Regions from separate parts of the Sinomonas halotolerans genome, predicted to be linked through region 3. Evidence: predicted binding sites of a transcription regulator. Region 3 holds the regulator's gene; each other region holds the start of a gene.
What was found. The regulator LexA, encoded in region 3, represses DNA repair genes until DNA is damaged. The targets are predictions, from matches to a motif close to TCGAACANNTGTTCGA.
Positions count from the first base shown of each region.

Region 1: a site for LexA is predicted at 1,947-1,962, ahead of uvrA (excinuclease ABC subunit UvrA). Genes of this name have one in related genera too.
Region 2: a site for LexA is predicted at 1,596-1,611, ahead of ABCQ75_RS05205 (HNH endonuclease signature motif containing protein). Genes of this name have one in related genera too.

Region 1 covers NZ_JBDFRB010000010.1:50,989-54,258, reverse strand. Annotated here, with positions in the region: gene ABCQ75_RS11745 (ABC transporter ATP-binding protein) at 1-17, shown strand, start outside; gene ABCQ75_RS11740 (hypothetical protein) at 184-678, shown strand; gene ABCQ75_RS11735 (MBL fold metallo-hydrolase) at 807-1,478, opposite strand; gene ABCQ75_RS11730 (GntR family transcriptional regulator) at 1,519-1,908, shown strand; gene uvrA (excinuclease ABC subunit UvrA) at 2,145-3,270, shown strand, end outside.
Region 2 covers NZ_JBDFRB010000003.1:230,470-233,739, reverse strand. Annotated here, with positions in the region: gene ABCQ75_RS05215 (DUF3151 domain-containing protein) at 1-326, opposite strand, end outside; gene fbaA (class II fructose-bisphosphate aldolase) at 341-1,363, opposite strand; gene ABCQ75_RS05205 (HNH endonuclease signature motif containing protein) at 1,709-3,270, shown strand, end outside.
Region 3 covers NZ_JBDFRB010000001.1:306,519-309,788, forward strand. Annotated here, with positions in the region: gene ABCQ75_RS01370 (ATP-dependent DNA helicase) at 1-832, shown strand, start outside; gene lexA (transcriptional repressor LexA) at 899-1,609, opposite strand; gene ABCQ75_RS01380 (LysM peptidoglycan-binding domain-containing protein) at 1,949-2,326, shown strand; gene ABCQ75_RS01385 (histidinol-phosphate transaminase) at 2,389-3,270, shown strand, end outside.

The DNA of each region.
Region 1 (3,270 bases), on a different contig from region 3:
CCCACCGCGCCCCTTGAGGGCGCCTGGCGCAGCCGGACGCGAGGAAGAGCGCAGGCTCTGCCCCTCCGCTCAGGCTTGCCCAAGGATTGGCACAGATCCGGCTGCGGGACGAGTCTGGCTGGCTAACGTCGGAGTGGGGCCGGAGAAGACCGGCCGCAGACCACACGAAGAAAGAGATCCTTGATGAACGCTCTGCCCAAGCTCGCAGCCGTCGTCCTCGCAAGCGCCATGCTCACCGGGGCCGGTGCGGCTGCCGCGACGGCCGTCGAGACCACCGACACGACCCAGGTCACCGACGTCGTCGTCGTGGCCCCCATCACCCAGGAGCAGGTCGACGCCGCCAAGGCTGCCTTCGAGAAGGCCAAGGCCGATGCCCGCGCCTCCGAGAAGCTCGCCCGCGCGACCTACAAGACGGCCGAGGCGAACGCGCTCAAGGCCGCCAAGAGCGCCAAGGGCACGGCCAAGAAGGCCGCGGTCAAGAACGTCCAGACGCTGCGCAAGGCGAACCAGACCGCGCTCAAGGCCCTCGTGGCGGAGAACCGCGCCCTCGTCGACGCCGCGAAGGCCGCCTACCAGGCCCTCGCCGCCCAGTTCGAGGCCCAGAACGCGGCCGTCGAGGCGCCCGTCGAGACCGCTCCGGTCGTGACCGCTCCGGTGGAGACCGCTCCGGCCGTCTGACCGGCAATGGCCCGTGGGCACGGGCTGGGGGACCGCCCTTCGGCCAGGCCCATCTGATCCGCGCAGAGGCGCTGCTGCACATGGGGGCAGCAGCGCCTCTGCGCGTTCCCGTTCCCAGTGTCAGGTTCCTACCAGCCGCGCTGCTTCCACTCGGGAAGATGCGGACGCTCCGCTCCGAGCGTCGTGGGCTTCCCATGGCCGGGATGCACCTCGGCCGTGTCGGGATAGGCCCCGAAGAGCCGGTCGGCGACGTCGGCGAACAGGAGGGCGAACCGGTCGGCGTCGTCCTGCGTGTTCCCCACGCCGCCGGGGAACAGCGAGTCGCCGGAGAAGATGAGGACCGGCGCATCCTGCTCAGTGAGGACATAGGCGATCGACCCGGGCGTGTGGCCGCGCAGATGGACCGCTGCCAGCTCGAATCCCCACGCCCCGTGGGCTTCGGGCAGCACGTCGCCGTGGTCGAGCACCGTGTCGACCGGCACAGGGATGCCCGAGGCGTCCTGACGGCCTGCCGCCGTGCGCGCCCCCGTCGCCGCGACGACCCCCTCGAGCGCCCGGACGTGGTCCCAGTGCTGGTGGGTCGTGGCGACGAGCTCGAGCTTCGGCGGGCGGCCCGCGCCGGCTGCGTCCGCGCCGCCCTCCGCAAGGAGCGACCGGATGGCCGGGAGGTCGTCCGCGGCGTCGATGAGGACCTGGGCCCCGGTCTCCTTGGACGTGATCAGGTAGACATTGTTGTCCATCGAGCTCACCGAGATCCGGCGGACGGTCACCTTGGCGAGGTCGTGCAGGAGGCTGCTCATGGGGCCAGTCTAGGCAGCAGCCCGGCGGTAGGGTGGGGACATGGCAGAGCAGGAGTTCCCAGGGAAGTGGCGGCCGGACACCGAGCTCGTGATCCCCCTCTTCGAGCAGCTGCGCCGCCGCATCCTCGCCCTCGTGGACGACGGCGCCCTCCCGGTCGGGCGGCGCCTGCCCCCGGTGCGTGGCCTCGCCACGGAGCTGGGTGTGGCGCCGCACACTGTCGCGCGGGCGTACCGCGAGCTCGAGGAGGCCGGCGTGCTCGTCACTGCAGGCAGGGCGGGCACCTCGGTGGCACCCCGTGGCGCACGGGAGGAGGAGCTTGCTGCCGCGGCGCGCTCCTTCGCGGCGGCGGTCCTCGCTTCAGGAGCCTCCCTCGAGGACGCCCTCGCGCTTGCGGCGTCCGCCTACCGCGAGGGCCAGGGCAGGCCCTGACGCCTCTGTGAGGCCCGGGGGAGGAGCCCAGAGTGTGATCGAAGACATTTTCGAAAAGGCGTTCTGTCGACTAGCATGGACGGGTGCAGAGTCCCTCCACGCTCACTGACGCCTCCATCCCCACTCCATCCGCGGCCGAGCCGTCCGCAGCGCCGTCCGCGGTCGGGAGCGCTGCGCCGAAGGCTGCCGCCAAGGGCGCACGGCAGGTCTCCCACACGCCGGACCAGTCGCGGCTCATCGTCAAGGGCGCCCGCGAGCACAACCTGCGCAACGTGGACCTGGACCTCCCGCGGGACGCCATGATCGTCTTCACGGGCCTCTCGGGGTCGGGCAAGTCCTCCCTCGCGTTCGACACGATCTTCGCCGAGGGCCAGCGCCGTTACGTCGAGTCTCTCTCGGCCTACGCCCGCCAGTTCCTCGGGCAGGTGGACAAGCCGGACGTGGACTTCATCGAGGGCCTCTCGCCGGCCGTCTCGATCGATCAGAAGTCCACGAGCAAGAACCCGCGCTCCACGGTGGGCACCATCACCGAGATCTACGACTACATGCGCCTCCTCTGGGCGCGCGTCGGCCGCCCGCACTGCCCCGTCTGCCACGAGGCGGTCACCCGCCAGACGCCGCAGCAGATCGTGGACCAGCTGCTCGAGCTCCCCCAGGGCACGCGCTTCCAGCTCCTGGCCCCGGTCGTGCGGGGGCGCAAGGGGGAGTTCGTCGAACTCTTCAAGGAGCTCGCGGCCAAGGGCTACTCGCGTGCCCGCGTGGACGGCGAGCTCATCCAGCTCTCCGAGCCGCCCAAGCTCGGGAAGCAGTTCAAGCACACGATCGAGGTCGTCGTCGACCGTCTCGTGGTCAAGGACGGCATCCGCCAGCGCCTTGCGGACTCGGTCGAGACCGCGCTCGGGCTCGCCGAAGGCCGCGTCCTCGCGGACTTCGTGGACCTCGAGCCGGACGATGAGGCGCGCGTGCGCGCCTTCTCGGAGAACCTCGCGTGCCCCAACGAGCATCCGCTCGCGATCGACGAGATCGAGCCCCGCTCCTTCTCGTTCAACAACCCGTTCGGTGCGTGCCCCGCGTGCACGGGCATCGGCACCAAGCTCGAGGTCGACGAGGAGCTCGTCGTCCCAGACCCCGAGCTGTCCCTGTCGGAAGGCGCGATCGCGCCCTGGTCGCTGGGTGCGGCGACCCAGGAGTACTGGACGCGCCTCCTCGAGGGGCTGGCCGACGATCTCGGATTCTCCATGAAGACCGCGTGGCACAGCCTCCCGCAGTACGCGCGGGAAGCTGTCCTGCACGGCAAGGACCACAAGGTCGTGGTGCAGTACCGGAACCGCTTCGGGCGGGAGCGCAAGTACAGCACCGGGT
Region 2 (3,270 bases), on a different contig from region 3:
GCGCGCCCAAGCGCGTAGAGAGCACGGAGGAACCCCTGATTGGGCTCGTGCTCCCACGGGACGGGGCCAGCGCCCCGCCAGCCGCTGCGCCGCAGCGCGTCGAGGCCACGGTGGTAGCCGACGCGCGCGAACGCGTAGGACTCAACGGTGCGGCCCTCGGCCCATGCCTCCTCGGCCAGGATTGCCCAGAGGAGTGAGGACTCAGGGTGCTCGGCCACGAGGTCGGCGGCCTCGTGGCCAAGCGCCAGGCCTCGGTAGACCTCGTCCTCCGCCGGAAGCCGCGTGGGCTCGGGACCGAGCAGGTTCGTGCGGAACTCGTCGCTCACGAGCACCCTCCCGACTACTTGATGGACTTGCCGGCGGAGCCGAGCTGCTGCGCGGCCTCGACGATGCGGGCTGCCATGCCGGCCTCGGCCAGGGCGCCCCACACGCGGGGGTCGTAGGTCTTCTTGTTGCCGATGTTGCCGTCGACCTTGAGGACGCCGTCGTAGTTGGCGAGCATGTGCCCGGCCACCGGGCGCGTGAAGGCGTACTGGGTGTCGGTGTCGATGTTCATCTTGATCACGCCGAACGAGACGGCGTCCGCGATCTCCTGCTCGCTCGAGCCGGAGCCGCCGTGGAAGACGAGGTCGAACGGGTTGGCCTTGCCGATCTTCGCACCCACCTGCTCCTGGATGTCCTTGAGCAGCTCGGGGCGGAGCTTGACGTTGCCGGGCTTGTAGACGCCGTGCACGTTGCCGAACGTCAGGGCCGTGATGTAGCGGCCGTTCTCGCCGGCGCCGAGGGCCTCGATGGTCGCGAGCGCGTCCTCGACGGTCGTGTAGAGCTTCTCGTTGATCTCGTTCTCGACGCCGTCCTCCTCGCCGCCGACCGTGCCGATCTCCACCTCGAGGATCATCTTCGCGGCGGAGGTGCGGGCCAGGAGGTCCTTCGCGATGCGCAGGTTCTCGTCGAGGGCCTCGTGCGAGCCGTCCCACATGTGGGAGTTGAAGAGCGGGTCGCGGCCGGCCTTGACCTCGGCCTCGGAGGCCGCCAGGAGCGGCAGGACGAACGAGTCCAGCTTGTCCTTCGGGCAGTGGTCGGTGTGCAGGGCGATGTTGACGTCGTAGTTCTTGGCGACCTCGCGGGCGAAGGCGGCGAAGCCCAGGGAGCCGGCGACCATGTCCTTGACCGACGCGCCGGACCAGTACGCGGCGCCGCCCGTGGAGACCTGGATGATGCCGTCGGAGCCAGCCTCGGCGAAGCCCCGGATCGCCGCGTTCAGCGTCTGCGACGAGGTGACGTTGACCGCCGGGAACGCGAAGCCGCCGGCCTTGGCGGCATCGATCATCTCGGCGTACTTCTCGGGAGTGGCGATAGGCATAGAGACTCCTTGGTCTGGGTCCGCGAAGGTCCACGCGGGATGAGCGCGTGCTGGCCACTGCCCATCCTAGCGATCGCACCGCAGGCGCGGTGGTCCCGCTTGGCACATGACGCCCGACGGCGCGGCGGCGCTCCCTCGACGGTCAGCCTCCTCTGGCTCGTCGTCGGAACCAGGGCGAGGATCACGCTGAGGGCCGAGACCTCGATCGGGATGCGGTTCCAGCACTGGTATTTAGAACATATTTTCTATTAGAGTTCTGACCGTTCGAACGTCGATACCGGCTGCAGCTGGCACTCGGCGCTTGCAGAGGAATACGGAAGCTGAGCTCGAGGAGGGGCAGTGCACGTGGCAACGATCGAGGATGCGGCGCCCTCGAGTGCGCTCGTCTTCAGCTCCCGCGCACCGAAGGTGCTCCACGGCGCGCTCTGGATGGACACCGCCACTCTGAACACGGCCGAAGGTGCTGCGCGGGGCCTCATCGCACTGGCGGATCTCGACGCCTACCGCGCGAGTCTCGCCGCCCTGCTCGTGACGGCCATGAACGACCATATTGCCGAGACCCCCCTCGTGGGGCGCTCCGGTCAGCCCGCCCGGCTGGGCGGGGAGATGGCCCATGCCGCGACCGTTTCCGAGGTGGCCGCAGCACTCGGGACGTCAGAGGCGGCTGCCGCCCGGACCGTGAACTTCTCGACCGCGCTGGTCGGGACCCACCCCGGAGTCCATGATGCGCTCGCCTCCGGCGACATCACGGAGGCGCATGCCCGCGTGGTGGTCGAACAGGCCTCCACCCTTCCCGAGGAGTCCGCGCACTCGTTCGGGATCGAGGCCCTCACCAAGCTCCACACGCGCCGGGGCCAACTCAGGACTCCCGGCGAGTTCCGGGCCGTCGTACGGAACCTGCGGGAGCGCCGCCACCCGGAATCGATCATCAAGCGCCGCGAGCGGGCACGCGCCGATCGCGGCGTGTGGGTCAAGGCCGAGGATGACGGCATGTGCTCGCTCACGGCCCTGCTGCCAGCGGAGGTAGGCCTCGCCGTGTTCGAACGGGTGGACGCCGCGGCCCGCGCCGCCCAGGGGCGCTGCGACGAGGTCCGGACCCTGCCGCAGCTGCGCGCGGATGCCCTCACGCAATTCGTCCTGCCGCATTCCACGGCTACGGACGGAGCCTCGTCTCCAGACCCGTCGAACGGCCCGTCCTCCGCTGGGCCCAGCAGCCCGCCAGGTGCTGCTCATGTCCCTTCGTTCGAGGAGCTGACGTCCCGCATCTCGGCGGAGGTCGTGGTGCACATCCCGGCCGCAGTCGCGCTGGGAGCGTCGGATGGACCCGCAGAGCTGGAAGGCTTCGGGGCCATCGATGCCACGACCGCCCGACTGCTCGCCGCCGCGGCACCCACATGGCAGCGCCTGTTCGTCGACGACGGCGGGGTTCCGCTAAGGCTGGGCAGGACGGCCTACAGACCGCCCGCGGGGCTGAGGCGATTCATCGAGTACCGCGACGGAGTGTGCGTTGTGCCCGGCTGCACGCGCGCGGCCAGGCGTTCAGAGGTCGACCACACGGTCGAATGGCAGGACGGCGGGACCACCGACGCCGAGAACCTGGCCCTGCTGTGCGGGAAGCACCATGCCCTCAAGTCGCTAGCGCTGTTCACGCTCCGCCGCGAGGTGCCGATGGAGATGGCCGACCCTTCGGACACTGCCCTCGCGCAGGGCCGAATTCAGTCGAGCGCACCCCCGCGCCTCAGCGGAGAGCTCGTGTGGCGGACGCTCCTCGGATTCGAACATGCGGCGGAACCGATCGACCGCACCGCCATCCTCGGCCGACTGGACAACGAGGCAGGCGCGGGCGCAGTCCCGCCCTCCCAGCCAGTCCCGCCTCCCCAGCCAGTCCCGCCTCCCCAGCCAATCTC
Region 3 (3,270 bases):
CGACGCTCCAGCGGTCCTGAACATCGCCCCGCTCAGCGTGGGCGGGCGGCTCCGCGACGGCCTCTTCGCGGACAGGACCGTGGTGCTCACGAGCGCGACGCTCGCGATCGGCTCGGCCTTCGAGCCGACGGCGGGCGGACTCGGTCTCCTCGGCCAGGGCGCCCCCTCGTGGACGGGGATCGACGTCGGCTCGCCCTTCGACTACCCCCGCCAGGGAATGCTCTACGTGGCCCGCCACCTGCCCAAGCCCGGGCGGGGAGTCTCCCCCGAGGCGCTCGACGAGCTCGAGGCCCTCCTCACGGCCTCGTCCGGGGGAGCGCTGTGCCTGTTCTCCTCGCGCCGTGCGGCGGAGGAGGCTGCGGACGCGCTCCGGGACCGGATCCAGGTGCCCATCCTGTGCCAGGGCGAGTCGTCGATGAGCGCGCTCGTGAAGCAGTTCGCGGCCGAGCCGGACACCTGCCTCTTCGGCACCATGTCGCTCTGGCAGGGGGTCGATGTCCCAGGCCACGCGTGCCGGCTCGTGGTCATCGACAGGATCCCCTTCCCGCGTCCGGACGACCCGCTCATGACCGCGCGTTCGAGGGCCGTCGCGCAGGCCGGCGGCAATGGTTTCATGGCGGTGTCCGCGACCCACGCCGCGGTGCGCCTCGCGCAGGGCGCCGGGCGGCTCATCCGCTCGACTGCTGACAGGGGAGTCGTGGCCGTGCTCGACTCGCGGCTCGCGACCGAGCGCTACGGGGCATTCCTCCGCGGCGCCCTCCCGCCCCTGTGGGGCACGACCGAGAGGGACACTGTGCTCAAGGCGCTCGCCCGGCTCGCCGCCGCGGGCTGACGCGCGGACCGCACCGAGCGCGGCTCAGGCCGACCGGCGGGTCGCCGCCCCTGGAACGCGCGCGGCTCAGACCGACCGCAGCACTGAGACGACCTTGCCCATGATCGTGGCCTCGTCGCCGAGGATCGGCTCGTACTGGGTGTTCTGCGGCAGGAGCCACGTGTGCCCGTCACGCTGGCGGAACGTCTTGACGGTCGCCTCGTCGTCGAGGAGCGCAGCGACGATCTCGCCGTTCTCGGCGCTGTTCTGGCGCCGGACGACGACCCAGTCGCCGTCGCAGATCGCGGCGTCGATCATGGAGTCGCCCTTGACCTTGAGCATGAAGAGCTCCCCGTAGCCCACGAGCTGGCGGGGGAGCGGCATGACCTCTTCGACGGCCTGGTCGGCGAGGATCGGACCGCCGGCGGCGATCCGGCCGACGAGCGGCACCATGGCCGTGTCCGCGGCGCTCGCCATCTCCCCGACGGGGATGCCCCCCGCGCCGAGCACCGAGCCTGCCTCGGGGCCGGTGACGCTCAGCTGGCCCTCGTCGAGAGTGAGCGGCATGAGCACCTCCATGGCGCGCGGGCGCTTGGGGTCGCGGCGGAGGTAGCCGAGCTTCTCGAGCTGGCTCAGCTGGTGCGTGACGCTCGAGAGGCTCGCGAGCCCGACAGTGTCCCCGATCTCGCGCATGGACGGCGGGTAGCCGTTGTCCTGGACCGAACGCTGGATCGTCTCGAGGATCCGGCGCTGACGGGCCGTGAGCCCCTTGGCCGCTGCCTTGGTCCGTGTCGCCATCCCGCCGTGCCTCCTCGTCTGCCGGCCCGGGTCCGGGCCTGGTCGCCAGCTCGCAGGATCCCCGCCGTCTTCGAGAACTGTCGGACCCCCTCGCCACGATGGCCATATGCCGTCGAGGAGAGGGTGGTCGACGGTTGCACGCCGGGCGCGGACCCTGCTGTGTCAACCGTAGGCCAGGAGAGCGCGTGTTTCAAACATGTGTTCGACACCATCTGGACTTTGTTCGAGGGCAGGTGCTAAGAAGTACCTACGGAAGTTCGAATACCCGTTCGAAAAGCTGTCCCCGGTCCCGTCGGTCTGTTCGCCAGATCCGCGGCCGGGCCCAAGGGAAGGCAGACCATGGCACACGCTCTCGCCACCGGCACCCGCCGCGCGTCGACGCGCCGCCACGAACGGCAGCGGCCCACGCCGCTGCGGCTCACGCGCCGCGGGCGCTTCGTCCTCATCATCCTCCCGCTCTCGCTGGCGATGGTGGGCCTCCTCGCGCTGTGGGCGGCTCTCATGGCTCCCGCCCACGCTGAGGCCGAGATGCTCGCCGGCCCCGGGGAGGCCGTCGCGGTGACCGTCCAGCCCGGGGACTCCCTCTGGACGATCGCGGCCGAGCACGCTCCCGGGCAGGATGCCCGGGTGACCATAGGGCAGATCCAGGAGCTCAACGACCTGACGGGGTCGCGGGTGGTGGCGGGGGAGCGCCTCCTCGTCCCCGTGCTGGACTGAGGCGGTCGCAGGCCGTCCGTCACGTGGGTCGCCGCATCCCGCCGCTCGCGTAGGCTTGAGGGGTGGACGACCAGCTCGAACGTTTGAACCGACTCCCGCTCAGAGACGACCTGCGGGGACAGCATCCCTACGGGGCCCCCCAGATCGACGTCCCGATCCAGCTCAACGTCAACGAGAACACGTACGGCGTCCCGCAGGACGTCCAGGAGGCGATCGTCGAGGCCGTCCGCGAGGTCGCTGCCGGCCTCAACCGCTATCCCGACCGCGAGTTCACCGCCCTGCGCGAGGCGCTGGCCGAGTACCTCGGCCACGGGCTCGGTGCAGAGCAGCTCTGGGCGGCGAACGGCTCGAACGAGGTCCTCCAGCAGCTGCTCCAGGCCTTCGGCGGGCCCGGACGCTCAGTCCTGAGCTTCCCGCCGACCTACTCGATGTACCCGCTGCTCGCGAGCGGGACCGGCACCGCCTATATCAAGGGAGAGCGTGCCGAGGACTTCGGCCTCAGCGCCGAATCGGCCGCGCGCCAGGTCCGCGAGCACGCGCCGAGCATCGTGATCCTCTGCTCGCCCAACAACCCGACCGGGACGGCGCTGGGCCTCGACGTCGTCGAGGCGGTCTACGCGGCCGGCGAGGAGAGCCAGACGGTCGTGATCGTGGACGAGGCCTATGCGGAGTTCGCGCACACCGGCACGCAGTCCGCCCTGACGCTCCTGCCGGGCCGGCCGCGCCTCGTCGTCAGCCGCACCATGAGCAAGGCGTTCGCGCTGGCCGGGGCGCGGCTGGGCTACCTCGCGGCGGCGCCCGAGGTCGTCGACGCCCTCCGGCTCGTCCGGCTCCCCTACCACCTCTCCGCCGTCACCCAGGCCACGGCTCTTGCTGCCCTCCGGCACCGCACCTCCCTCATGGCCGAGGTCGAGGCCATCAAGGGGCAGCGGGACAGGATCGTC